DNA from 3 places in the Lysinibacillus sp. 1 U-2021 genome. Region 1 is predicted to be linked to each of the others. Evidence: riboswitches for the same ligand, from Rfam matches in the RefSeq annotation. Region 1 holds a riboswitch; each other region holds the start of a gene.

Evidence for each region. Region 1 has a riboswitch for thiamine pyrophosphate ahead of thiT (energy-coupled thiamine transporter ThiT). Riboswitches for the same ligand answer to the same signal wherever they lie in the genome.
Region 2: linked by a shared signal. The riboswitch ahead of thiW (energy coupling factor transporter S component ThiW) and the one ahead of thiT (energy-coupled thiamine transporter ThiT) in region 1 are both predicted to bind thiamine pyrophosphate.
Region 3: linked by a shared signal. The riboswitch ahead of thiM (hydroxyethylthiazole kinase) and the one ahead of thiT (energy-coupled thiamine transporter ThiT) in region 1 are both predicted to bind thiamine pyrophosphate.

The regions. Positions count from the first base shown of each region.
Region 1 is NZ_CP123966.1:3,983,384-3,991,370, reverse strand. It holds gene QH639_RS21175 (AAA family ATPase) at 1-2,575, shown strand, start outside; gene QH639_RS21170 (hypothetical protein) at 2,616-2,738, opposite strand; gene QH639_RS21165 (magnetosome magnetite crystal formation protein family) at 2,794-3,117, opposite strand; TPP riboswitch at 3,243-3,350, shown strand; gene thiT (energy-coupled thiamine transporter ThiT) at 3,485-4,045, shown strand; gene map (type I methionyl aminopeptidase) at 4,208-4,963, shown strand; gene QH639_RS21150 (hypothetical protein) at 4,992-5,705, opposite strand; gene QH639_RS21145 (polyphosphate kinase 2 family protein) at 5,905-6,729, shown strand; gene QH639_RS21140 (GNAT family N-acetyltransferase) at 6,891-7,478, shown strand; gene QH639_RS21135 (beta-class carbonic anhydrase) at 7,551-7,987, opposite strand, start outside.
Region 2 is NZ_CP123966.1:1,580,176-1,588,162, reverse strand. It holds gene QH639_RS08145 (ABC transporter substrate-binding protein) at 1-230, shown strand, start outside; gene QH639_RS08140 (MFS transporter) at 718-1,914, shown strand; TPP riboswitch at 1,981-2,088, shown strand; gene thiW (energy coupling factor transporter S component ThiW) at 2,183-2,683, shown strand; gene QH639_RS08130 (VWA domain-containing protein) at 2,872-5,469, opposite strand; gene QH639_RS08125 (vWA domain-containing protein) at 5,453-7,198, opposite strand; gene QH639_RS08120 (DUF58 domain-containing protein) at 7,210-7,987, opposite strand, start outside.
Region 3 is NZ_CP123966.1:2,315,432-2,323,418, forward strand. It holds gene QH639_RS11720 (universal stress protein) at 166-615, shown strand; gene QH639_RS11725 (class I SAM-dependent methyltransferase) at 677-1,606, opposite strand; gene tpx (thiol peroxidase) at 1,696-2,199, opposite strand; gene QH639_RS11735 (RDD family protein) at 2,324-2,950, opposite strand; gene sppA (signal peptide peptidase SppA) at 2,962-3,975, opposite strand; gene mbcS (acyl-CoA synthetase MbcS) at 4,163-5,746, opposite strand; TPP riboswitch at 5,937-6,034, shown strand; gene thiM (hydroxyethylthiazole kinase) at 6,118-6,885, shown strand; gene thiD (bifunctional hydroxymethylpyrimidine kinase/phosphomethylpyrimidine kinase) at 6,873-7,697, shown strand; gene thiE (thiamine phosphate synthase) at 7,687-7,987, shown strand, end outside.

The DNA.
Region 1 (7,987 bases):
AACAAATAAAGAAGTAATTTTACGGAAAATCTTTAAAACTGATCGTTTCGGTGTCATGGCAAAAAAGCTTGATGCCAAGCGTAAAGAAGCAGAAAGTGATCTTGAACGTGCCAAACAATTAAAAGAACATTTACTTGGTCAAATTGTGGGCGCCTTACCACAACGTTCTTCCGCTTTATTCACATTGATTGCGGATAATACCGAAAATTTACATCAACTGACAGAGGCACTTGATGAGGAGCTTAGCTACTATAAGAAATGTGGAGAAGATGAACAGTCATACTATGAAGAAGCGTATAGCCTTCATCAAAAAGAGCAGGAATATTATCGCTTAGCAAAAACGCTAAATGAGCAATTTGATGAACAAGCTAATCGACAGCAACGGCTGCAAATGCTTTTACAACAGCAGGATGTATACCAAGCAAAGGAGAAGGAGATTGCTTTGGCAGAACAAGCAGAGCGACTTGTGCTCCTCGAACAACAATGCAAGGATTTACGTGCTGAACTGAATGTAAAAGAACTAGCTTTTCAACAAGCAAAAGTTACGCAACAGCAGTCACAAGAAAAGTTGCAAGAAGCACAAGAAAAATATGAGATAGAGCAGGCTAAAGAATCTGAACGACAGCAAATCTTACAGCAGGAAATGCAGATGCTAGCGCTTTTACCGAAATTTGAAGCCTATGAAAACAATATACAACAGCTGCAAATAGCGGAGCAATATGCTGAAAATGCAAAACGAGCAGTAAATGATAACATCAAACTTTTGGAAAATGAACAAAAGCAATTACAGCATTTTTCTCAATCAGTAGAAGGCTATGAAAAACAGGTTGAACCCTATGAAAGCTATTTAGAACAATTACCGAAACTACGGGAACAGGTTGCTTTAATCAAGCAAGCAGAGAAATATAAACATGTCGTAGAGTTAGCTAAGCAGGATGTAGTTGCTTCAGAAAGTCTCTATCAAGAAAGTAAAGAGGCTCTTCAACTTTTGCAGCAACGATGGCTGACGAGTCAAGCTAGTATTTTAGCAGAACAGCTGAAGGAAGGAGAACCCTGTCCTGTTTGTGGTAGTATGACACATCAGAAAGCACACAATGAGCAACTGGAAATTATTGAGCTTGCTCAAGTGGAAGCATTGAGAGCGAAGGCATCATCAGACGAGCGTAAGTATTTAGAGAAAGAGGCATTTTTAGCATCAGTGCAGCAGCTTCTTCAAGATACATGGCAACAACTTGAGGCGCAGCATATTAAACAAGAAGACCAACCACAGATCATCGCTACTTTACATGAAGTGGAACAAGAGATTGCAGCATTAAAAATTATTCAACATCAATTAGCTGATGTGCGATTAAAAATAAAGCATCAGCATGATCGAATAGAGCAGCTACGAAATAAGCATATGAAGCTAGAGCAATATTTAGCAGAGCAGATAAAAGAATGGACAAAATTACAAGCGGTTGTAGACGAACAACTTAAGCAGATGCCCCCTAATTTACCAACTTTACAGCAATTAAAGCAACAACTTAATGAAGTTAGTAAACAGAAAGAAGGGCTTCAAAAAAGTTGGCAAGTGAGTCAAGAAAATTTGCATGTAGCAAAGGAAGCAGCTAGCAATGCAACACTAACAGTAGAAATTGCCAAACAGTCCTTTGAGGAATTACAGCTTAAAATGAATGAAAAGCTTCAGCAATTTTCAGCAGATATGCAAGAAATAGGTTTCGAAAGCTATGAGGCTTATGCAACTGCTAAACGGAGTGCCATACAATTGGATGCACTTCGAAAAGCATGTAGCGACTATGCTTTACAAGTACACACGTTGCAAATTCAGATTACCGAAGGGGCTACATACCTTCAAGGAAAAGAGAAGCAAGATTTAGAGGCGATGGAAGCAAGAGTAGAACAGCATCGAGTTTCCTATGAGGAAGCATTTAAACGTTTACAACAGATCAATGGCTTTATACAAGCATGCCAAGGCTTTAGTGAAAAGGTGGAAGAAATAGCGAAAGAGCTTCATTTACTTGAACAAGAAGCAGGGCGAGTAAAGGAGCTCTATGGATTATTAAATGGACAAAACTCGAAAAAGCTATCCTTTGAGCGTTATATACAAATTAACTACTTAGATCAAATTACAGAAGCTGCCAATATACGTCTGTATCATTTATCAAACGGTCAATTTGAGCTTAGACGTTCAGATAGATTAGAAAAGCATGCGAAGCAAAGTGGCCTTGGTCTTGATGTTTATGATGCTTATACAGATCAATTACGAGATGTCAAAACTTTATCAGGTGGCGAAAAATTTAATGCTTCGTTGAGCCTTGCATTGGGGATGGCAGATGTGATTCAAAGCTACCAAGGTAATATTCATATTGAAACGATGTTTATTGATGAGGGCTTTGGCTCGCTCGATGAGGAATCACTAAATAAAGCAATCGATACATTAATTGATTTGCAGGATTCGGGTCGTATGATTGGCGTTATTTCGCATGTACCTGAATTGAAATCTGCAATGCCAGCAGTTTTACATGTAGAAAAAACATTGAATGGCCATAGTCAAACCCATTTTGAAGTGAAATAAAACGAAGGCGTATTTCCTCTAAAAGGAATACGCCTTCATTTTATTTTTTTCGAGTGGTGGTTGTAGGCGTTGTGCCCTTTTTTGCAGCCATTACTTTTTTTACGATAGGAATAACAATAGGTGCTAACTTAACGGCGGTTTTTACAACGTTTGATACTTTCATCCCAAAACAGCTCCTTTTACAATTACTACTACCTGTTTCACTTAAAAATAAAACATTAACGGATAACACGAACAGCCTGAATTATATTCCAAATCACAATACCTAGTGAGACGAGAGCATAGATGGCGAATGAAGCAAACCAAATAATCATCACCGTCTTGTTATTGGAGGTTGGATCTAAACTAAATGTAGAAAAAACAAAGACAATAAAGAATAGAATGCCAAAAACAAAAGGTATTAAATGAGAGACAAGTGCACGAATCGAATGGCTTTTTACATCACTGTCTTTTGTTACAAAATATACAATTAATGGAACGATAAAAGGGGCGAAGAAAATACTAAGATAACTAAAGGCAGCTAAAATTTTTTGATTCTCCATAGTTGTACCTCCTTTTTAAATATTTACGCATGAAAAACAGCAAAGTTTCAAAAAAATGATGTATGGAAGGTTGTAATCCTTTAATCCTTTGCGTACAATGAGAGTGTTCAAATAAATTCAGATGTAACGACCACAAGGGGAGCTGATGATGTCAGCTGAGACTGGGCACGTAATGCCTTGACTCTTCGAACCTGTAAGTTAACGCTTGCGTAGGGATGTGGATAGAAACCGACACTTGTACGATGTGAGGCTCTGTCCTGACATCGTTTTTTCGTCCTTAAAGGAAAAAAGGTGTCAGAAAGAGACATATCAGCGCTTTTCTATTCCTGCTCTTGTATCCTACATCGGAACAAAGGAGAGAATATGTATGGACAAAAAAAGACTATTAATGCTAGTGGAGATTGCGATTTTTGCAGCGATTGGTCTCGTACTGGATCAGGTTTCCTTTAAAGTATGGGCACAAGGCGGCTCAGTTAGTCTTGTTATGGTACCAATTATGTTAATAGCATTTCGCTGGGGCTTAATAGCTGGGCTAACAACTGGATTACTCGTAGGTGTAATGCAAACCATGTTTGGTGCTACGATTGTGCACTGGCTACAAGGATTCCTGGATTATGGAGTTGCTTTTACAGTTGTAGGATTAGCGGCGGTTGTACGTGGACCAGTGTTAGACGCTGCTAAACATATGAACAAAACAAAAATGGCACTTTATATAATCATAGGTACCGTTTTCGCAGGCCTCTTACGATACACAGCACATACAATTGCTGGTGCTGTATTTTTTGCCGAATATGCTGGTGACCAAAATGCATGGATCTATTCCATCATCTACAATGGTACATATATGCTACCAGCAACCATTTTAACGGCGGTCGTTGGTGTTCTTTTATTCACAGCCGCTCCACAATTAATGCAAAGAAAATTTTAATGCTAGTCCCTTCACATGAGTGGAGGGACTTTTTTGTCGTGAATAACTCTTTTAGCACTTTGCAAAGTAGGAAAGCATACAATATTTAAAGCGTTTATCGTTATACGCATAAAAAGTTATGTTATATTAAAGAATAGATATTAGATGAAAGGGACGTTATACATGATTGTAAAAACGCAAGAAGAGATTGAAGCTTTTAAAAAAATAGGACGCATTTGTGCTGAAATTCGCGAAGCAATGAAAGCTGCCACAAAACCAGGTGTTACAACACTTGAGCTTGATGAAATTGCTGGTCGCATGTTTGCAGAGGCAGGCGCTATTTCAGGACCAAAGGGAGAATATGATTTTCCAGGGTATACATGTATTAGCGTCAATGAAGAAGTAGCACATGGTATTCCAGGAAAGCGTGTTATTCAAGAGGGAGATATCGTAAATATTGATGTTTCAGGCTCTTTAAATGGCTATTTTGCTGACACAGGTATTTCATTTGTTGTGGGTGATGGCTATGAGGACAAAGAAAAGCTTTGCCGTGTTGCTAAAAGTGCCTTTGATCGAGCAATGACAAAGGTAAAGGCTGGATCTAAATTAAATCAAATTGGTAAAGCTGTTGAACGCGAGGCAAATGCTAATGGGTTAACTGTTATTATGAATTTAACAGGTCATGGCTTAGGTCAATCTTTACATGATGAACCAAACCATATTTTAAATTATTACGATGCATGGGATACTACTATTATGAAAGAAGGTATGGTCCTTGCGGTTGAGCCATTTATCTCAGCAAAGGCAGAGCATATCGTAGAAGCAGGTGATGGCTGGACATTCGTGACACCTGATAAATCACTTGTAGCTCAAATCGAACATTCAGTCATTGTAACAAAAGATAAACCAATTATCTTAACGTCATTAGACGAAGAATAAGATGTAATGAAAAATCCTGCTAACCAAATTATTTTTGGTTAGCAGGATTTTTTTTAATAAATAAAATGCCAACAAAGAGAACACCACATAAAAATAAAGCGGCTGTAGTGACAAGTAGCTCATCAAAACCATTATGTATGGCGATTCCAATATAAGCCCAAATAAAAACACTTGGATACATAACATCAAAGTGATGGAAACGGATATGTAGCGCAATGGCTCCACCTAAAGTAAGTAAAATCACTGCCCAAAGAGGTGTGCTAAGACCAAAGCCGTTCCAACCATAAGCCGTTAACGTAAAGCTTGTATTTGTGATAAAAATAAATGTCATCCATGCTAAATAAACAGAGAAAGGAATACGACCAAACAAGGATTTGTCCTGAAGAGGGTACGTATTATACAACATAAATAAATACAAGACTAAGAGTAATGTAATGCCAAGAGAAACAATAAATAACTCATGGTGCCAGACATATATCGTCAATGCTTGTAATATATTTATGCAGCTAAAAAGCGCAGACTGTTTCAAAGTTGTCTTTTTCATGTTCATAACTAACCAATAACCGAGTAAAAAATAAATGATAATCCAAATTACATGACTTACACTAACTGGTGCAAATACAACAGAAAAACGATTAGCGATTTCTAGCGAAGATTGACCGTTGATGTTCACGAAAAAGGATGAAAAGGTTAGGATGATTGAGACAAGATAAGAGATTGTCATCATGATAAACCGAGGCATGTTTTCCTCTCCCTTCGTGTTAGATTGTATAGGGAAAAGACAAATAAGTATAGTACTGTCACTTTTTTTATTATAACGGAAATTTCCAACAATGTATCGTGTTGTTTTACTATTAATACCTACAATTTACCATGTCTGATAGGCATCCACATATTTCTTTAGTACAATAAGAATAGTCAAATAAAAGGAGTGAAGTTTCATGACCCAAAATTTAAAAAATCTAGATCTAACTGTTGAACTAGACAAAAAGATGTATAAAAAGAAATTAAAAGTACTCCAATATGAAATGTTGAACGCACAACAATTTTTATTAAAAAACAAGATTGGCTTGATCTTGGTTTTCGAAGGAATGGATGCGGCTGGTAAAGGTGGCGCTATTAAACGATTAATCGAACGTGTCGATCCCCGCGGTTATGTTGTACATCCTATTTCTGCCCCTCAAGCTCATGAATTACGCTACAATTATTTACAACGATTTTGGAGAAAGTTGCCTCAGCATGGGCAAATCGCTATTTTTGATCGCTCGTGGTATGGCCGCGTATTAGTGGAACGCATCGAGGGATTCGCAACAAAAGATGAATGGTCTCGTGCTTATGAGGAAATTAATAATTTTGAGAAGATTTTAACTGCAGGAGATTACATAATTATTAAGTTCTGGCTTCATGTTTCAGATGAGGAGCAATTAAAACGCTTTAAAGAACGTGAACAAAACCCTTATAAATCTTGGAAGTTAACTGCCGAGGATTGGCGCAATCGAGATAAAACACCTCAGTATATTGAAGCAGCGAATGCAATGTTTGAAAAGACAGATAAAAAGGATGCACCATGGATCTTAGTCGCTGGAGATGACAAAAAGTATGCACGGGTTCAGGTGCTACAGGAAACTATTGCACACATTGAACGAGAGGCTCAAAGACGTGGTCTTCATTTAACAAATGTGTTAGACAATACACAACTAGAGGATGCTGATTCCTCCAGCTTAGAAATAGTAAATGAGAAAAAGAAAGAACAAAAAACTAAATAATTGAATTGTGCTGCTATGACAATAAGACATAAGCTGTTTTGGTTGTAGCAGCCTCTTTTTTTACATACAATGAAATATAAATAGGGTTTTGCAATTATGGCTTATAGCCAATGTAACAAAGAGAAATGGATTGATTTTTATTGGAAGGCTAGTGTGGAGAAATGGTGCTTAAAATTTGGAATCTATTAAGAAAAAAGGGTGGGAATGTGGTAACAATAAAGGGGGAAAAATGCTACATCCGCACATTCCAAGAAAAAGATGCACGAAGTTTAACGGGTCTCGTAAGCCGTAATAAATACTTTTGGTCTATATACGAGCCACTGCAAAGACCTGAATACTATACAGTCGATGCTCAATACAAAAAAATTCAAGAAAGTCTCTATTTAATGGAATCAAAGCGTGAATTTACTTTTGGTATTTTTGAGCATGGTACAAATAATCTAATAGGGCATATTGCACTTTATGCTGTCAAACGCTTACCGTACTCGAGTGCATTTGTTGGCTATGCGATGGATGAGATTTATGTTGGAAAGGGCATTGTCACAGAAGCTGTGAATATGGTGGTCCGATTTGCATTTGAACAAATTGGTTTACATCGTGTAGAGGCCTATGTATCGACACAAAATAATGCCTCCATGCGTGTATTAGAGAAGGCTGGATTCCAGCAGGAGGGTCTGCTAAGAAAGCTACTGTATATCAATGGTCATTGGGTAGATCACTATATGTACGCACGTTTAGAGGATGAATAGAATAATAAGTGCCTATCTTCTACATAGTGAGGATAGGCACTTGTTCTTTTATTAATGTATCAAAAAATAACTTTATTGCTTATTTCCATCTTCAATTAAATCTAGATGACCTGTATTTGGATCAATTATTAAACCATGAACAGGTACGTCTTTTACCATTAATGGATGATTACGAATTGTATCGACACTTTTCTTAACACTTGTTGCTACATCACCGAAACCTCGTAAAAATTCTTTCAAATCAAAACCAGAATATTCCAACATTTTGATTGTTTCTGGGTCGATGCCTCGTTGTACCATTTCGCTAAGCATGGCGTCAGGATCAACCGCACTCATACCACAGTCATAATGTCCAACAACATACACTTCATCAGCTTGTAGGCCGTAGACAGCAACTAATAAACTACGCATAACTGCACCGAAAGGATGGCTCACTAACGCACCAGCACTTTTCACTATTTTTACATCGCCATTACGCAAATTCATCGCTTTTGGTAAAAGCTCTACAA
Region 2 (7,987 bases), 2.4 Mb from region 1:
TAAACTTCATGCTAAGTGCTGAATCAGGTGCTCAAAATGCCGATTTTGTAGGCTATTCTACGCCTAATCTTGCAGCTATGGACTTAATGGACGAAGAAGTTGTTTCTGACGAACGCTACTATCCTTCTGAAGAACAACGCGATACATTAGAGGTCTACAAAAACTTAGGACCTGATTATTTAGGGAAATACAACGAATTATTTTTAGAATTTAAAATGGGTATCCGATAATTCAACTAGCGAATTGACTTTTACATCAATTCGCTAGTTTTTTTCTCTGCTTATTTAACTGACTATTAAATAAGAACATTTTCAATTGACTATTTGCATTATTATATTTAGAAAATATTTTGTCTGAATTTTAATAGATTTTCACATCAGTATTCTTGTGATATTCCTTCTGATGCGCTATAACATCGCTACAATTTATAGCCATGCTTTATGCCATTACAGACAGACTCTCACATTTTTTAATTCTCACTTTATAAGAGAAGTCCATAGATTGTTGTTGCTTTACTAATTTATCCCCATAGCTTCTTTTCCCCTCAATTTTTATGACTAACATCTATTATTTCTTCATGCATAGGTGCGCGGATGAAAACTTTTGTGGAAAACCATTCTAAATATAGAACCAGTACGATAATCTTAACTATTAGCCAAGCAATAATTCTTTATGATAGACTGTACTATATTTGATTACAAAAAGGGGGTTCATTCGATGACCCAGCAGAAGTCCAATAAGGCGGCTTTGTATATTTTAATGTTTAATATGTTTATCGCAATGGGAAGTATTGGCATTATTATTCCTGTCATGCCAGAGTATTTAAAAATATTTGGTGCAGCAGGACAAGTTCTAGGTATGCTAATCGCAACGTTCGCCTTAGCTCAATTCGTATTTTCTCCTATTGCTGGGAATCTTTCAGATCAGTACGGACGAAAAAATTTAATTATTTTCGGTCTTATCGTAACAGGTCTTGCACAAATCGGATTTGGCCTTGCTACAGATGTATGGATGCTCTTTTTAGCACGATTTTTAGGTGGTCTAGGTTCCGCATTTGTTGCACCTCCTATTATGGCTTTTGTCGCTGACGTCACAACCTATGAAGAACGTGGGAAAGGTATGGGGATGTTGGGTGCCGCTATGTCTCTTGGCTTTATGATTGGACCTGGTATTGGTGGCTTTTTAGCAAAGGTAAGCTTACATTTCCCATTTTTCACAGCTGGAGCTGCAGCCATTGTAGCATCTATTTTATCTTACTTTTTATTACCTTCTACCAAACCAAACACTGCGCAACAGAAACAAAAGCAAGACAATCTGGCGAAGCAAATGGCTCGTTCCATACATATGCCTTATTTTGTTATGCTCATAATTATGCTGGTGTTCTCGTTTGGAATTGCAAATTTCCAAACGACATTGTCATTATTTGTGACAGAAAAGTTTAATTACACACCTGTAGATATAGCGATTATATTAGTTGTTGGTGGTGCTTTTGGAGTAGTAGTACAAATGTTTATTATTACACCACTGTTCAATCGTTATGGTGAAATGAAAGTAGTACTAGTAAATTTATTTATTGCATCCGTTGCTATTTTCTTAATATTATTTGTTTCTGGCTTTGCCCTTATTTTAGTTGTAGCAACAATTTTCTCTACAGCAACGACATTAATTCGTCCAGCTGTTAATACACTCATCTCAAAGCTTGCAGAGAAAGAGCAGGGATTTGCTGCGGGCTTGAATAATGCCTATATGAGCCTCGGAAATATGATTGGACCCGCTTTGGCAGGTTTATTATTTGACTGGAATATGAATAGCCCATATATTTTCGGTTCTATCATATTATTAGCCTGTTTCTTCCTTGCGCTCATCTGGACAGTGAAAAAAGCACCTCATTTAATGCATCCCGATACAAAATAGTCTGAAAAATCATTGACTATTTTTAGCAGTATGGTACATTATTGTTGATTCACAAAATTGAATGATTTTAACCACTAGGGGAGTCTTTAAAAGGCTGAGACGTATATGGTAATATACGGACCCTTTGAACCTGATCTAGTTCACACTAGCGGAGGGAAGTGGCGCTACTTGCTGTTGTCACTATATACACGCAAGGCCGCTTCCTATTGTTTAAAGGGGGTGGCCTTTTTATTTTTCCTCACGAACTTTACCAAAAGGAGTGAACTTTATGTCAATTCGTAAATTAACAGTCATGGCTTTATTAGTAGCCGTTGCTGTTGCAGGCTCTACTTTCGTATCCATCCCAACAGGCATCGCACGTGCTTACCCCGTTCAGCATGCGATTAATGTGATAGGAGCCATTATACTTGGGCCTGTACCAACTGTTATAGTTGCCTTTGTCACTGCCATCATTCGTATCCTTACTGGAACAGGCTCTCTACTAGCTATCCCTGGTAGTATCATCGGTGCGGTCTGTGCTGCTCTTGCCTATAAATATAGCAATAAAATGTGGTTAGCTGGTATCGGAGAGGTTATCGGAACGGGCATTCTGGCTTCACTTATTGCCGTCCCTTATGCAAAATTATTCATGGGAACATCTGTAGCAGCATTCTTCTTCCTACCAGCCTTTTTAACATCAAGTACGATCGGTGCTATTTTAGGTGTAATGGTTGCGAGTAGCTTGCGTAAAACAGAGCTCGTAAAGAGATTTAATTCTTCTCTTTATTAAGAGGTATTGGATTATGAGCATTCATTGAGCTGCGGGCAGTCCAATTTGGAGCGCCTTTCTCCTCCTTATGAGAAAAAGAGTCCACTTTGTAGATCATCTTCCCCTCTCTACAAAGGGGATAACTCTCTATTTCAAGCAACATAAAAAAAGCAGTGCAAAACTATTCGAGTTTGCACTGCTTCCTCTATTTAAGATCGTTTTTTCATGCCTTTTAACAACTGTGCTACATTTGTATCTTCTGCTTGTATAGTTTTTTCCTCAACCAGCGGCTCTTTTCTCTTCACATTCGTTAGGAAATTCCAACCAAAGCGTCTTATGGTAATATCAATAAAGAAAAGAAGCATACTTGCTAAGAGTAGCCATGTGGCAATATTTTGCCGATCTGCTCCTTTTGTCGTAAAGTCACGGAAAACATCTTGTGGTTCCTTTAAAACAGTGCCTCCTGTTCGTTTAGTTAACTCTTCTATCAGTTGGTTATTTACAGGGAGTAGTTCGTATTCAGCACTATAAGGAACACTTAGCCCTGCCTGATAAATGGCCTTCTTTTCATCTGCTACACGGAAGAAAATTAATCCAGGTTCAGCTTGTACTACAGCTCGAACTTGGGATGCGGAAATGGTTTCAAGTTGTGTTTCTAGCTCCTCCCCTGCCTCATTTACCGCTACAATATCTAAAAATGCAGCTTCATTTGTAGGGTCTGTAATCATAAAGGAACCATCTGCTTCCAATCTTACATCATAGGCTACATCATTGTAGCTTGGTAGCATCTGAGAAATAAGTGTTTGCCAAAATGCTCCCCAATTCTGCCATCTTGCCCAATCTCCTGTCCATTTACCCGTTGAATCAGATGTAAAGGCAAATGTTTTACCAAGACCATATTGCCACTGCGCTAACACAGGATCTTCCTTCTCGCTTTCTGCTACAACAGTAGCCCCCTGTTTTGCCGTTGTCCCAATATATGCATTCATTTGTGGGACCCCATTTGCAAACAGCGAGTTCCATCCTGCTGCATTATAAATTGCTGGATAGAATGGATTGTCCTCAATATAGGTGCGGGAAATCATAGCTGTTTCACGAGATAAAATAGACGGAATGGTTTGCTCATCTATGACATCATAGAAACGTCCACTACCCATGTCACTAAGCGCTTCTAATAAGTTCGCATCAGCATCTTGTCCAATCGCTACTGTCGATAAGGTTATACCATTTTCTTTTCCTTCAGTAATTAAATCCTCATAATTCCCTGCCTGTGATTGCCCATCTGTTAAGAGAATAATATGCTTACGTTGGAGCTTTAAATCAGCAAGGTTCTCGTAGGCTTTAGCTAATGAACTATAGATTTCTGTTCCCCCACCAGGTGTTACTGATAAAATAGTATCCACAGCCTCTTCTTTACTGCTAAGAGGCCCTGTCTCTATAATCTCCCAAGGACGATCATCAAAGGCAATGAATCCTAATGTATCCTCGTCTCGCAACATCTCAACAGAACGTGCCGCTGCTTCCTTAGCAAGCTCAAGCTTCGAGCCTTGCATACTGCCAGAACGGTCAAGTACAATCACTAACCCTAAGGAAGGTAATTGCTCTTTGCCCTTAATTTCCATTTCCACTGGCAATAAGGTTTCAATCGGTGTTTTAAAATAGCCGCCTAGACCAAAACTATTTTCTCCACCCACCATTGTAAAACCAACCCCAAAGTTTTTGACTGCTTGCTCAATAACACTCATTTTTGCTTCACCCACTAAATGACCTGGCACATTTTCGAAAATAATAGCATTATATTGCAAATAGCTGGACAGTTCATTTGGTAGACTGTCGGGCGCTACAACATCATAGGCAATGGATTGACTACCAAGTGCTGCTGCGATGGGTGAAGCTGTTTCATAACCATTAACGATTAATAAATGTGGTTCACTTTGAACCATTGTGACACTAGTTAACTTATTGTTTTCAAAAATGGCATCCTGACCAACTTGAACAACGGCTTCATATTTTACAAGTCCTTCAGCTGTTGCTGCATGTTTATAGGTAAACACATTCGTGCCTTCAGTCAGCTCAACTGCCTCTTTATGAATAAGCTCATCATTTTCATATAGTAATAGCTCGCCTTGGCCTGCTGATGTTGCATGTATGTCTGTCACTAATTGTTGTTGCTCTCCAACGTAAGCAACCTGAGGGGATACAAAGCTTTTTAGTGATACATCATTGACAACTGGTTGACTAAAAGGCTTAATATCCACACTAATATTAGAGCCTTTCAACTTCGTAGCAAATTCTAAAGCATCGCCCTTTGTCTCATTACCATCTGTTAATAGCACAAGACGAGTTGCTTTTTTAGGATCTATAATCCCTGAAGCAAGCTGTAGACTTTGTTCTATATTTGTTTGATCGGTAGCTTTAATTTCAGTTAGTTTCGGTACTTCCTTTAATGTTTTAGATAAAATGGCCTCTGTTTGTAAAGTAGAGGAAAATGAATAAATGCCCGCAAGCTGTGGTTCTTTTTTTGATTGGAGGCTCTCCTGTATAAACTGAACCATCTCATCTTCCGTACCATTCATAGAAGCAGAACGGTCTACTAAATAAATAATTTGTTCTTCTTTGATTGGTAATAATAGATATGGACCTGCGAGTGCAAAAACTAAACAGCCTGCTGCCACTATGCGAATAGTAAGTACAACAATATGACTTCTTTTAAGTCGCTGTCGCTCATGAAAGTATGTCCATCCAAAATACAAGAATAATGGAAGGAGTAACAACAATACTAACGGCATATCAATTCGTAAATCCACGACGTCGTTGCACCTCCCACTCTGAAACAAGCAATAGTAAAATAATTACAATTAGCCAAGGCACGAAAGAGGTCATCGACACTTCTTCCTTTCCATTGTCTGAAATATCACCTAATGTAAAACTTGTTCCTTGTTCAATGACACGTTCTTGTGCTTGCAATTGGACAATCAATTGTTTTTCCTCATTATTTGAGCGTACCATATAAATGCCTGGCTGTTTGGGCGCAGTTAGCATCCCCTTCGTAACAGACGAAAGAAACTCGTCTTCTTGCGAATAAACATTCCAGTCTCCTTGCGCTAAAGCAACTGCACGTTGTTCATTGGGTGAAAAAATCCCAAGTGACCCAACTGATTCTGTTAGCTGCTGCTCTGTACTCCATAGAAATAGTGGGAATGATGGATGTAAAGGCCAATCTGTATCAGCAATATCGGCTAAAACAACGATATCTCCTTTTGGGGAGCGTTGGATGAACGGCTCTTCTCCAACAGAAGCAATCGTTTCATAGTCCGCAAAGCCAGGATAAACAGCACTAACATAAACATCCTTTAGTTCACTAAAGGCAAATAATGCATCACTTCTAGTGCTTACCGTCCCATTCGCATCTACTTTTTCTGCATCATCACGACCAAATAATACGAGGGGATTGTCCATCTTTTCCAATAAGGCTGATTGGTTTGTGATTATGGTAGCATCTTGATTGTCAGCTACTTGCAAGGAAGGGACGATTTTTACGCCACTACTAACTGTTTGAAAACCTTTCTGTATCAGTTGATGCAAGCCTTGATCAACAATAATTTTTGACGTAGTCGTTTGTAGTAAAACTGTTTGTTGATTGTCTATGTCATAATCATCATTTGCATCAATAATAGCTGTCATGGATTTTGCTAAAGGCAAATCTTTAAATGTTTTCGTAATGGCTTCATTTGGAGGCACAACGACACTTTCTGCTACCAGCTCCTCACCCTCTGCATTATTCAATGCGAGTGTTACCTTTTGCTCGGTATTTGTATCATTATGGAGTTGTACAAGTGCCAGCGTAGCTTGTCCATCTGTCGTAGCAGCAAAGCGGGTGATAGCGATATTTGTTAAGTCTTTTGTAGCACCTCTTACTAGCCATTTCACAGAATCCTTGTCCATCGGTAATTGCTTTTTATCAAGTGTATCTGTAAAAACATAGATAGAAGTTGGTGTATCGCCCACAAATGCCTGTGCTACATCCAGCGCCTTATTCATTTCAGCAGTTTCATAGGTTATTTGTAAATCTTGAATAGCTTTTTTTATTTCACTCGTGTTTGTTTCTTGCTGTAAAACAGCTTTTGGTGCAGCACCAGTTGTAATTAATGTGACAGGTCGACCATTCAATTCATTCATCAAGTTCAGCATTTCCTGTTTATGAGCGTCAAAGGTTGATTGCTCTTTACCTGCCAGCATTGTGGCTGAAGTATCTACAATAAATATGGTTTGTGCACCAACAATGGTTGATTTTTTTATATAAGGATTCATCAATGCCAAAACAAGTAGCACTAAAGCAAGAAGCTGTAAATATAGTAGGGCATTTTTTTGTAGATGCTTTAAATAAGGCGATACTCGCGTTTCCTGCATAATCTCCGACCAAAAAAGCGTCGAAGAAACTGTTTGATCTGTATATTTTTTTCGAAAGAAATAATAAAGTAGGACAATGACCGGGATGATGGCCGTCCAGCTAAATATAATTTGACTAAAGCCCAATACGGCTCACCTCACCTAATCCAATGTGCTTTTAATAATTGCTGGAAAATCGCATGTTGCAATCCATCTTCCACTTTCAATTGTAATTTTCGAACACCAAAGCGACGGCAAATGGCTTCAAATTCTTCTTCATGTAGTATGCGTCTTGCATGGTAGGACTCTAATACTTTAGAGGACATCGTCACATTCACATCATTACCTGTTTCACGATCAAGGAGACGTACATCACCCGAATAATTTGGTGACAGTTCTTCTTGCGTTACAATTTGCAAAATGCGAACATCTCCAGCATAGCGTGGTAGCCTTTTTAATAGCTGTTCCCATTCCTCAATTGGCTCTAATCCATCTGTAACAATGAATAATACGGTACTATCTTTAGGTAAAGCTTTAAGTGCATCCTTGGCAAAACGATTAGAGTAATTAGCTTCCTCTATATCTGTTACTAGCTGTAAAAAAGCTCGGCGATACATGGTACCCTTCCGTCGAAATGGTGGCTTCACTTCATCTTGGACAAAAGAAAAAGATAGACGATCATCTCGACCTAATACCATTAGACCGAGGGAGGCCACAATTTGACGAGCAAATAACCACTTAGCATGTTGCCCCATCGATTTGGTAGCATCTAGTAGAATATGTACACGCATCTCTTGCTCATCTAAAAACCTTTTTATAAAGTATTTATCTGTACGAGCAAAGACGTTCCAATCCACTTGGCGTACATCATCTCCTAAATGGTATTCTCGAAAATCCGAGAAATCAAGGGATGCCCCGAAGCGTTGAGAACGGTGC
Region 3 (7,987 bases), 1.7 Mb from region 1:
CAAAAAACGTTTACACACTGCAAATAGTGGGAATTAGATATTTATAATTAATGAACATTTCTACATGAAATGCCTTCACATTTTCATAATTTTTCTTGCGGAAAGTATTTCCTTTAGAAAATCATTTGGTATAATCAACATATACAAATCAGGGAGGTTTTTCAAATGGCTAATCATTATAAAAGCATTGTTGTTGCAGTAGACGGTTCAAAAGAAGCTGAATACGCGTTTCGTAAATCAATTGATGTTGCAAAACGAAACGAAGGTGCAGTGTTAAATCTAGTAAATGTAATCGATACTCGTTCATTTGCTGCTATCGAAGCATATGACCGTTCCATTGCAGAGCGTGCTCAAGCATTTTCTGAAGAACTATTAAATGGTTACAAAAAGCAAGCTGAAGATGAAGGTTTAACGAATGTTAATCTTATCATCGAGTATGGCTCTCCAAAAAATATCATAACAAAAGAGCTTTCTAACATCGTAGACGCAGATTTAATCATTTGTGGTGCAACTGGTCTAAATGCAGTAGAACGCTTCCTAATCGGTTCTGTATCTGAGGCAATTGTACGTTCAGCTAAATGTGACGTACTAGTTATCCGTACGCCTGAAAACTAATTTGTAATACATAAAAAGGTATCCTTATATAGGATACCTTTTTACTTGCACTCAAGAGCAATTACTTGCCCTCTTTCCACATCTTCACTTTTTCAAAGAATAGCGCAAGTGCCTGTTTATTCTGCATATTTGGTACTTTAGCTAATAGTACTTCTTTAGGTGCTTTCAATTCCTTCGATTGTTTTTGTAAAATCACAATGCTCTTCTCTAATGATTTATTCGCAAACATAGAATCAGGTAATTGAATAATCGCTTGAATCCACGCATGTTTTTGAATGTATTTGTGTAATTGCTTAGACTGCTCTGACTCAAACAGATGAGAGGGTGCAAGGAAAAATAAATAGCCGCCATCCTTTGTATAATTCATTGATTGCTCGATGAATAAATGATGGGCATAACTCATCCCCTCCGCTGGACATAATTCATAATCGAGCGCCACTTCTTCATTTGGATAATAACCTACAGGTAAATCACAAACAACGGCATCAACCGGATTGACCAATAAATCTTCTAAGGCATCTTGACGGTATAAAGAAATAGGTTGTTCTGTTAAGTCAGCAGTTGCAGCAGCAAGGCGAATAAGTAGCTCATCCACCTCTACACCTGTTGCTTCCACTTTTCCATCTAATAAATTCATAACCGTCAGTAATAAATTGCCCGTGCCTACTGCTGGGTCCATGATCGAGATCTTTTCATTTTCAAGACGCTCTGCAAAAATCTGCTCCACAAAGTAGCCCACTAATAGCCCTAACGTATCAGGAGTCATTTGATGATTCGGCTGTGAGCCTTTGCGCATCCCTTTTAAAATAGCAATTTGAATAGCTTTACGAATATCCTCTTTTGTTGCATCTTTTTGAGAAAAATCAACTTCGCCATCAAGCCATGCCTCTAACCCATCTAATAATCCTTCTAGTAACGTTATATTGTGTTCTTTTTCGATTTTTTCGGCATGCGCATTTAGCAAACCAAATAACTTTTCGATATTTTCCATATCTAACTTCCTTTCACGCAGAAAAGAGCCGTGACAAACACTTGTCACAGCCCCTTTGTCTAGTATTATCTTAGCCTAAAAGCAGCTTATTATGCTAGTGCTTTGACAGCTGCAATGGCCGCTTCATAGTTTGGATGATCTGTAGCTTCAGGTACATATTCAACATATGTTACTTTATTGTTTGCATCCACAACGAATACTGCACGTGTCAGAAGACGTAATTCTTGAATGTATACGCCATATGCCTCACCAAATGAAAGGTCGCGGTGATCTGATACAGTTTGGACTGCATCTATACCTGCTGCACCACACCAACGCTTTTGAGCGAATGGAAGATCCACAGATACTGTATAAATGACTACATTATCACCTAAGTTCGCTGCTTCCTCATTGAATCGACGTGTTTGCGCATCACATACACCAGTATCTAATGATGGTACAACACTAAATAAACGAACTTTTCCTTCTGAATCATTTAATGTTACAGGTGATAGGTCATTCGCTAATACCGTAAAATCTGGAGCCTGATCGCCCACCTTTACTTCATTTCCTACTAGTGTCACTGGACCATTTTTAAATGTTACTTGTGCCATCTAAACGCCTCCTAATCATCATATGTACATAATATTACTAAATGAAGGGAATTAATTGCAACTATGATAGCTTACATACTTAGAAATAGATAAGACTGTCTCCTAATTTGAGACAGTCTTATGTTTATTGTTCATTTTTTTCCTCTAGCTTGGCGAGGTCTATTTTTTCTTCTTGCACCGTAATTTCTACATGTTCTTCTTGTTTTGGTAATGTAGTCGGTGTTAAAGCCTTTTCAATAAAGATTTTTTCGTGCACCACTGTTGTATCGGCAAAATAATCATGTAAGCCTTGATTTTCTGGCAAAATCACTACCAAAATATACAGTGGCATAAAAATATTATTGATGATACGACCAATCCAATCACGGAATAACACATCTGACCAAGTTAACTGATCGTGCTTTAATGAAATGACACGTAATCCAAACACCATTTTCCCTAGCGTTTGTCCAAAGAACTTTGTCATCAGCACAAAATAACTATAGTAGAAAATTGCTGTAATAATAGAAATCGGCGCATACCAAACAGAATCAGATAAGGACCAATCCATTAAATAAAAGATAGGATTGACGAGTATTCCTCCTACAGCAGAAATAATGAATCCATCTAATAAAAATGCCCAAAATCGTACCCAAAAACCAGCAGTTTTTAATGCATAGTTTTTTTCATTTGCTGATTCTCCTGAAGTGTTTATATAGAAGCCATTTTCCAATGAGGGTGAACCTTGCATAACAATTTCATTGTTTGTCATTGTGCTCCCTCCTAGTATTCCCCATATAGATACATCATTTTCGGTGCGCTATAGTCCGTCATGATTTTCATTAGCATTTTTTCCTCGGCAGAGGGACCGAACATGGAGCCAATTTTCATACCTACGTATGATTGCCAGCCACCCATATCGTATGAATACTCAAATAAAGCCGCATCTTCAAGTCCATAATCCTCACGAAGAGCTGCAATGGCCGCTTCTTCATCACCAATTTCATCAATTAACCCTGCTTCAAGCGCTTTTGTACCGCCAAGAATACGACCATCTGCAACCTTCTTCACTTCTGCTTCAGACATATTACGTCCCTGCTCTACAATATCTACAAATTCTTCGTACGTTTCATTAATCATATCTTGCATCATTGCACGTTCCTCTTCTGTCACTTCACGCATTGGACTTAGCATATCTTTATGCTCTCCTGATTTAAACGTCTCAAATTTGACCCCTACTTTTTCAGCCAGCTCTTGATAGTTAATAGATTGCATGATGACACCAATAGAACCTGTTATTGTATCACGATGGGCAAATATTTTATCTGCTGGTGCCGAAATATAATAACCACCTGAAGCTGCCATAGAATCCATCGATACATAAATTGGTATTTGTCGTTCTTCTTTGATTTTTAGTAGCTTTTTATAGATATCTGCAGATTCCTTTACACCACCACCTGGTGAATTAACGCTTAAGACAACACCCTGTATGGACTCATCATATAAAATATTATCCAATTGTTCTAAGAAAAATTGATGATCATAGGCAACTGGTTGCCACAATGTACTTGAGCCGATATCTTGAATCGTTCCATCTACCTTTAAATAAGCAATTCGCTTATCAAAATTTTCCCCTTCAATGACATTTTCATATACATCTAAGCTATTACCTGCCATTAAGCTATCAAAATTACCTAGGAAATCTGCTTTAAATAGCGCAAAAATGGTATTAATTCCTAACGAAAATAGTAAGAGAACACCTGCCACTACTAAAGCAACCCACCTTTTTACATTCATGTCTTTCCGCCTCCTCAACACGTAATACGTATGACTTGCCAATTTGTTTCATTTTTTTGCAATAATTAAACACAAAAAGCTTTAAGCTATGTATTTCCTCATATTACCTTACCTAAAAAAAATAAAAAAATCAAAGTCCATACCTTTGATGAACTTTGATTTTCGACATTATTTCCTAGGAAATGAATTAGAATTGGAGGTGTTTAATTTCTTGTTGTCGTAATTCGACACGTCTAATTTTCCCAGAAGATGTTTTTGGTAGTTCCTCTACAAATTCAATAGCACGTGGATATTTATAAGGAGCAGTCAATGATTTAACATGACTTTGGAGTGTTTGAATAAGCGCTCCATCACCTTTTTCACCATCGCGCAGAACAATAAATGCCTTGACAATATTTCCTCTTACTTTATCAGGGCTCGCTATAACAGCAGCCTCTTTTACAGCTGGATGCTTCATTAAAGCATCCTCTACTTCAAAAGGGCCAATTGTATAGCCTGAGGAAATAATAACATCGTCTCCTCGTCCGTCAAACCAAAAGTAGCCATCTTCATCTTTATAGGCACGATCTCCTGTAATATACCAATCCCCACGAAATTGTAAATTTGTACGTTCAGGATCATTTAAATATTTTTTAAAGAGGGCTGGTGTTTCACGATGAACAGCAATATCACCAACTTCTCCGATTGCAACGGGTTTGCCCAAATCATTAATAATTTCAACAGTGTTGCCAGGAGTAGGTTTTCCCATCGACCCAACTCTTGCGTCCATTCCTACCATTGTGCCTACCAATAATGTATTTTCTGTTTGTCCATAGCCATCTCGCACTTGTAATTTGAATGTTTCCAAGAATACTCTAATGACCTCACTATTTAATGGCTCACCAGCTGATACAGCTTGGCGAATCGCACTTAAATCATATTCATATAAATCTTCAAGCGCTGCCATAAAACGATATTCAGTTGGTGTACAGCATAATACATTGATTTTGAATCGCTCAAGCAATGCTAAATAACAAGCTGCTTCAAATTTACCTTTGTAGACAAATGCAGTAGCACCACTACCTAAAGTAGCTAGAAACGGACTCCATATCCATTTTTGCCATCCTGGTGCTGCAGTCGCCCAAACAATATCATTTTCTTGTACCCCCAACCAATGTGGTGCTGTTGTTCGTAAATGAGCATAGCCCCAACTATGCGTATGCACTGCTGCTTTTGGATTTCCTGTTGTTCCGCTTGTATAGGCTAAAAATGCATGGTCTGTACTTTTTGTTGGGATAGGATTTATGTAGGTTGTAGGTTGATTATTCATTTTTTCAAGTATGTTCTGCCAAGGTTCATGTGCATTCCCTATGACAAATTGCAGTATGTCTTGTAAATTTCCAACTTTATCGAACTGTTCAATATAGGGTTCGAATGCAATAACTGCTTTAGCATTTGCATGATGAATTCGATACTCAATATCCTTTGTTCTTAACATCTCAGAACTTGGAATAATCGTTAAACCCGCTTTCAATGCAGCAATATACACTATATATGCTTCCACTGAACGTGGTACCATCACTAAAATGACATCACCTTTCTTTAAACCTTGCTTAGTGAATACATGTGCTGCTTGATTCGCTTTTTCCAATAAATGTGCATATGTAATACATTGGATGTCTTGGTTTTCCTCATAAATAATTAAAGCATTTTTGGTTGCATCCTGAGCATATTTTTCAATTTCCTCTACTATGTTATACCATTCTGGTGCAACTAAATCTTGTCTTTTCATGGCAATTGCCCCCTTTTGTTATGACACATTATAAGACTCTTTTTTCAGCATTTTCAATGGTTTGTGCTTAATTTCGGTAAAGTCATGACAACTATCATACTCTCCTATATGGCATCGGTCACATTTTATCTATAGGAAAACTTGCTATTGAATACAACTGAAAAGTATGGTACATTTTGGTCAACTAAAAGCAAGATTGCAGGGGGACTCGTAAGAGTTGAGAAGGTAAAACCTGACCCTTTGAACCTGTTAGTTAATACTGACGTAGGGAGCAATAAACATCGTTTTCAGATGAAAGGCTCTTTTCGTGCATTTTTACACAAAAAGAGCCTTTTTTGCATGCTTACGTCCATCCCTAAAGGAGGACTACAATGATTTTTCAAACAATTCGTCAACAGCAACCACTTATCCATTGTATTACCAATTATGTAGTGGCAAATTTTCAAGCAAATGGTTTATTGGCGATAGGTGCTTCACCAGTAATGGCCGATGACTGCCAAGAGGTAGAGGAGATGGTGGCCATTGCTCAAGCATTATTAATTAATATTGGAACACTTAATGATCGCACAAAAAGTGCCATGTTATTAGCAGGCGAAAAAGCCAATAAACTTGGTATTCCTGTTATTTTAGATCCTGTCGGAGTTGGAGCCACAACTTATCGTAAGGAAACCGTAAGATACTTACTGGAAAACATACAATTTGCGGTGATTCGCTGTAATCTCGGCGAGCTAGCAGCAATAGCTGGTGTAAATTGGCAACAAAAAGGTGTCGATAGTGGTCATGGCACTATCGCTATGGAATTAGAAGCCACATCATTGGCTCAACGCTATCAATGCATTGTTATTGTCACAGGAGAACACGATTTTATAACTGATGGCAAGCATAGCCAATGGATTGCTGGTGGTCATCCACAAATGACGGAAGTAACGGGTACAGGTTGTTTACTTAGCGCAATTTGTGGCGCAGCCTATAGTGTAAGCCATAATCCTTACCAACAATTAACAGAAACACTTACTTACTATAAAAAAGCAGGTGTACTGGCATCCGCATTTACTGCAGACATTGGTGATTTTCAAATAGCCTTACTCAATGCTATACATCGCTTATCAAAGGATGGTGCAGCTTCATGCATATTGTAACAACAATCGCTGGCTCAGATAGTGGTGGTGGCGCGGGTATACAGGCTGATTTAAAAACATTTCAGGAATTAGAAGTGTTTGGTACTTCTGTTATTACTGCTCTAACTGCTCAAAATACTTTGGGTGTAACAGGTGTTTGCCCGATTGACGTTTCCTTTATAAAAAAACAATTAGAAGCCTTAGTAGAAGATTTTCCAATCGCTGCGATTAAAACAGGAATGCTTTATTCCTCAGAAATTATCACAGCAATTGCACACAAGATCAGGGAGCTAAACATTCCACTGATTGTTGATCCAGTGATGATTGCAAAAGGTGGGGAAAGCCTATTACAGCCAGAAGCTATCGATGCCTTACGCTCAACTTTATTACCACTTGCTACGGTTGTTACGCCCAATATACCCGAGGCAGAGACACTTACTGGGAGATCTATTCATCATTTTGAAGATATGAAAGAAGTAGCTCAAAGCTTGTTACAGCTAGGTGTACAATGTGTCATCATTAAAGGTGGTCATTTAGCAGATCCACTTTATGCCATTGATTACGTATTTTTAAAAAATGGGCGTTCTTTTTCGATGCAGTCTCCTCGCATCCAAACAAAAAATACGCATGGTACTGGATGTACATTTTCCGCAGCACTTACTGCTTTTCTTGGACAAGGATTTGCTCTGGAAAATGCCATTATAGAAGCTAAAAAATTTATTCAATTAGCTATTATGTATAATTTATCGATTGGAAATGGTCATGGACCCACTAATCATTTTGCTTATCAACAGCATAAGGAAGCCTGTGAGGTGATTATTCATGAAACGTGAGGATTTGCAGCTTTATTTTATTATGGGTACGAGCAATGTTCCTTCTCAAGAAGAACCTATCTATATCCTCGAAAAAGCCTTGCAAGCAGGCATTACAATGTTTCAATTTCGTGAAAAAGGTCCTCACGCATTAACGGGACTTGCCTATGAACAGTTTGCACGCCAATGTCAACAACTATGTCATCACTATAATGTGCCCTTTATCATTAATGACGATGTTGATCTAGCGATACGACTCGGAGCTGATGGTGTTCATATCGGGCAAGATGATTTACCTGTAGGTGTAGCAC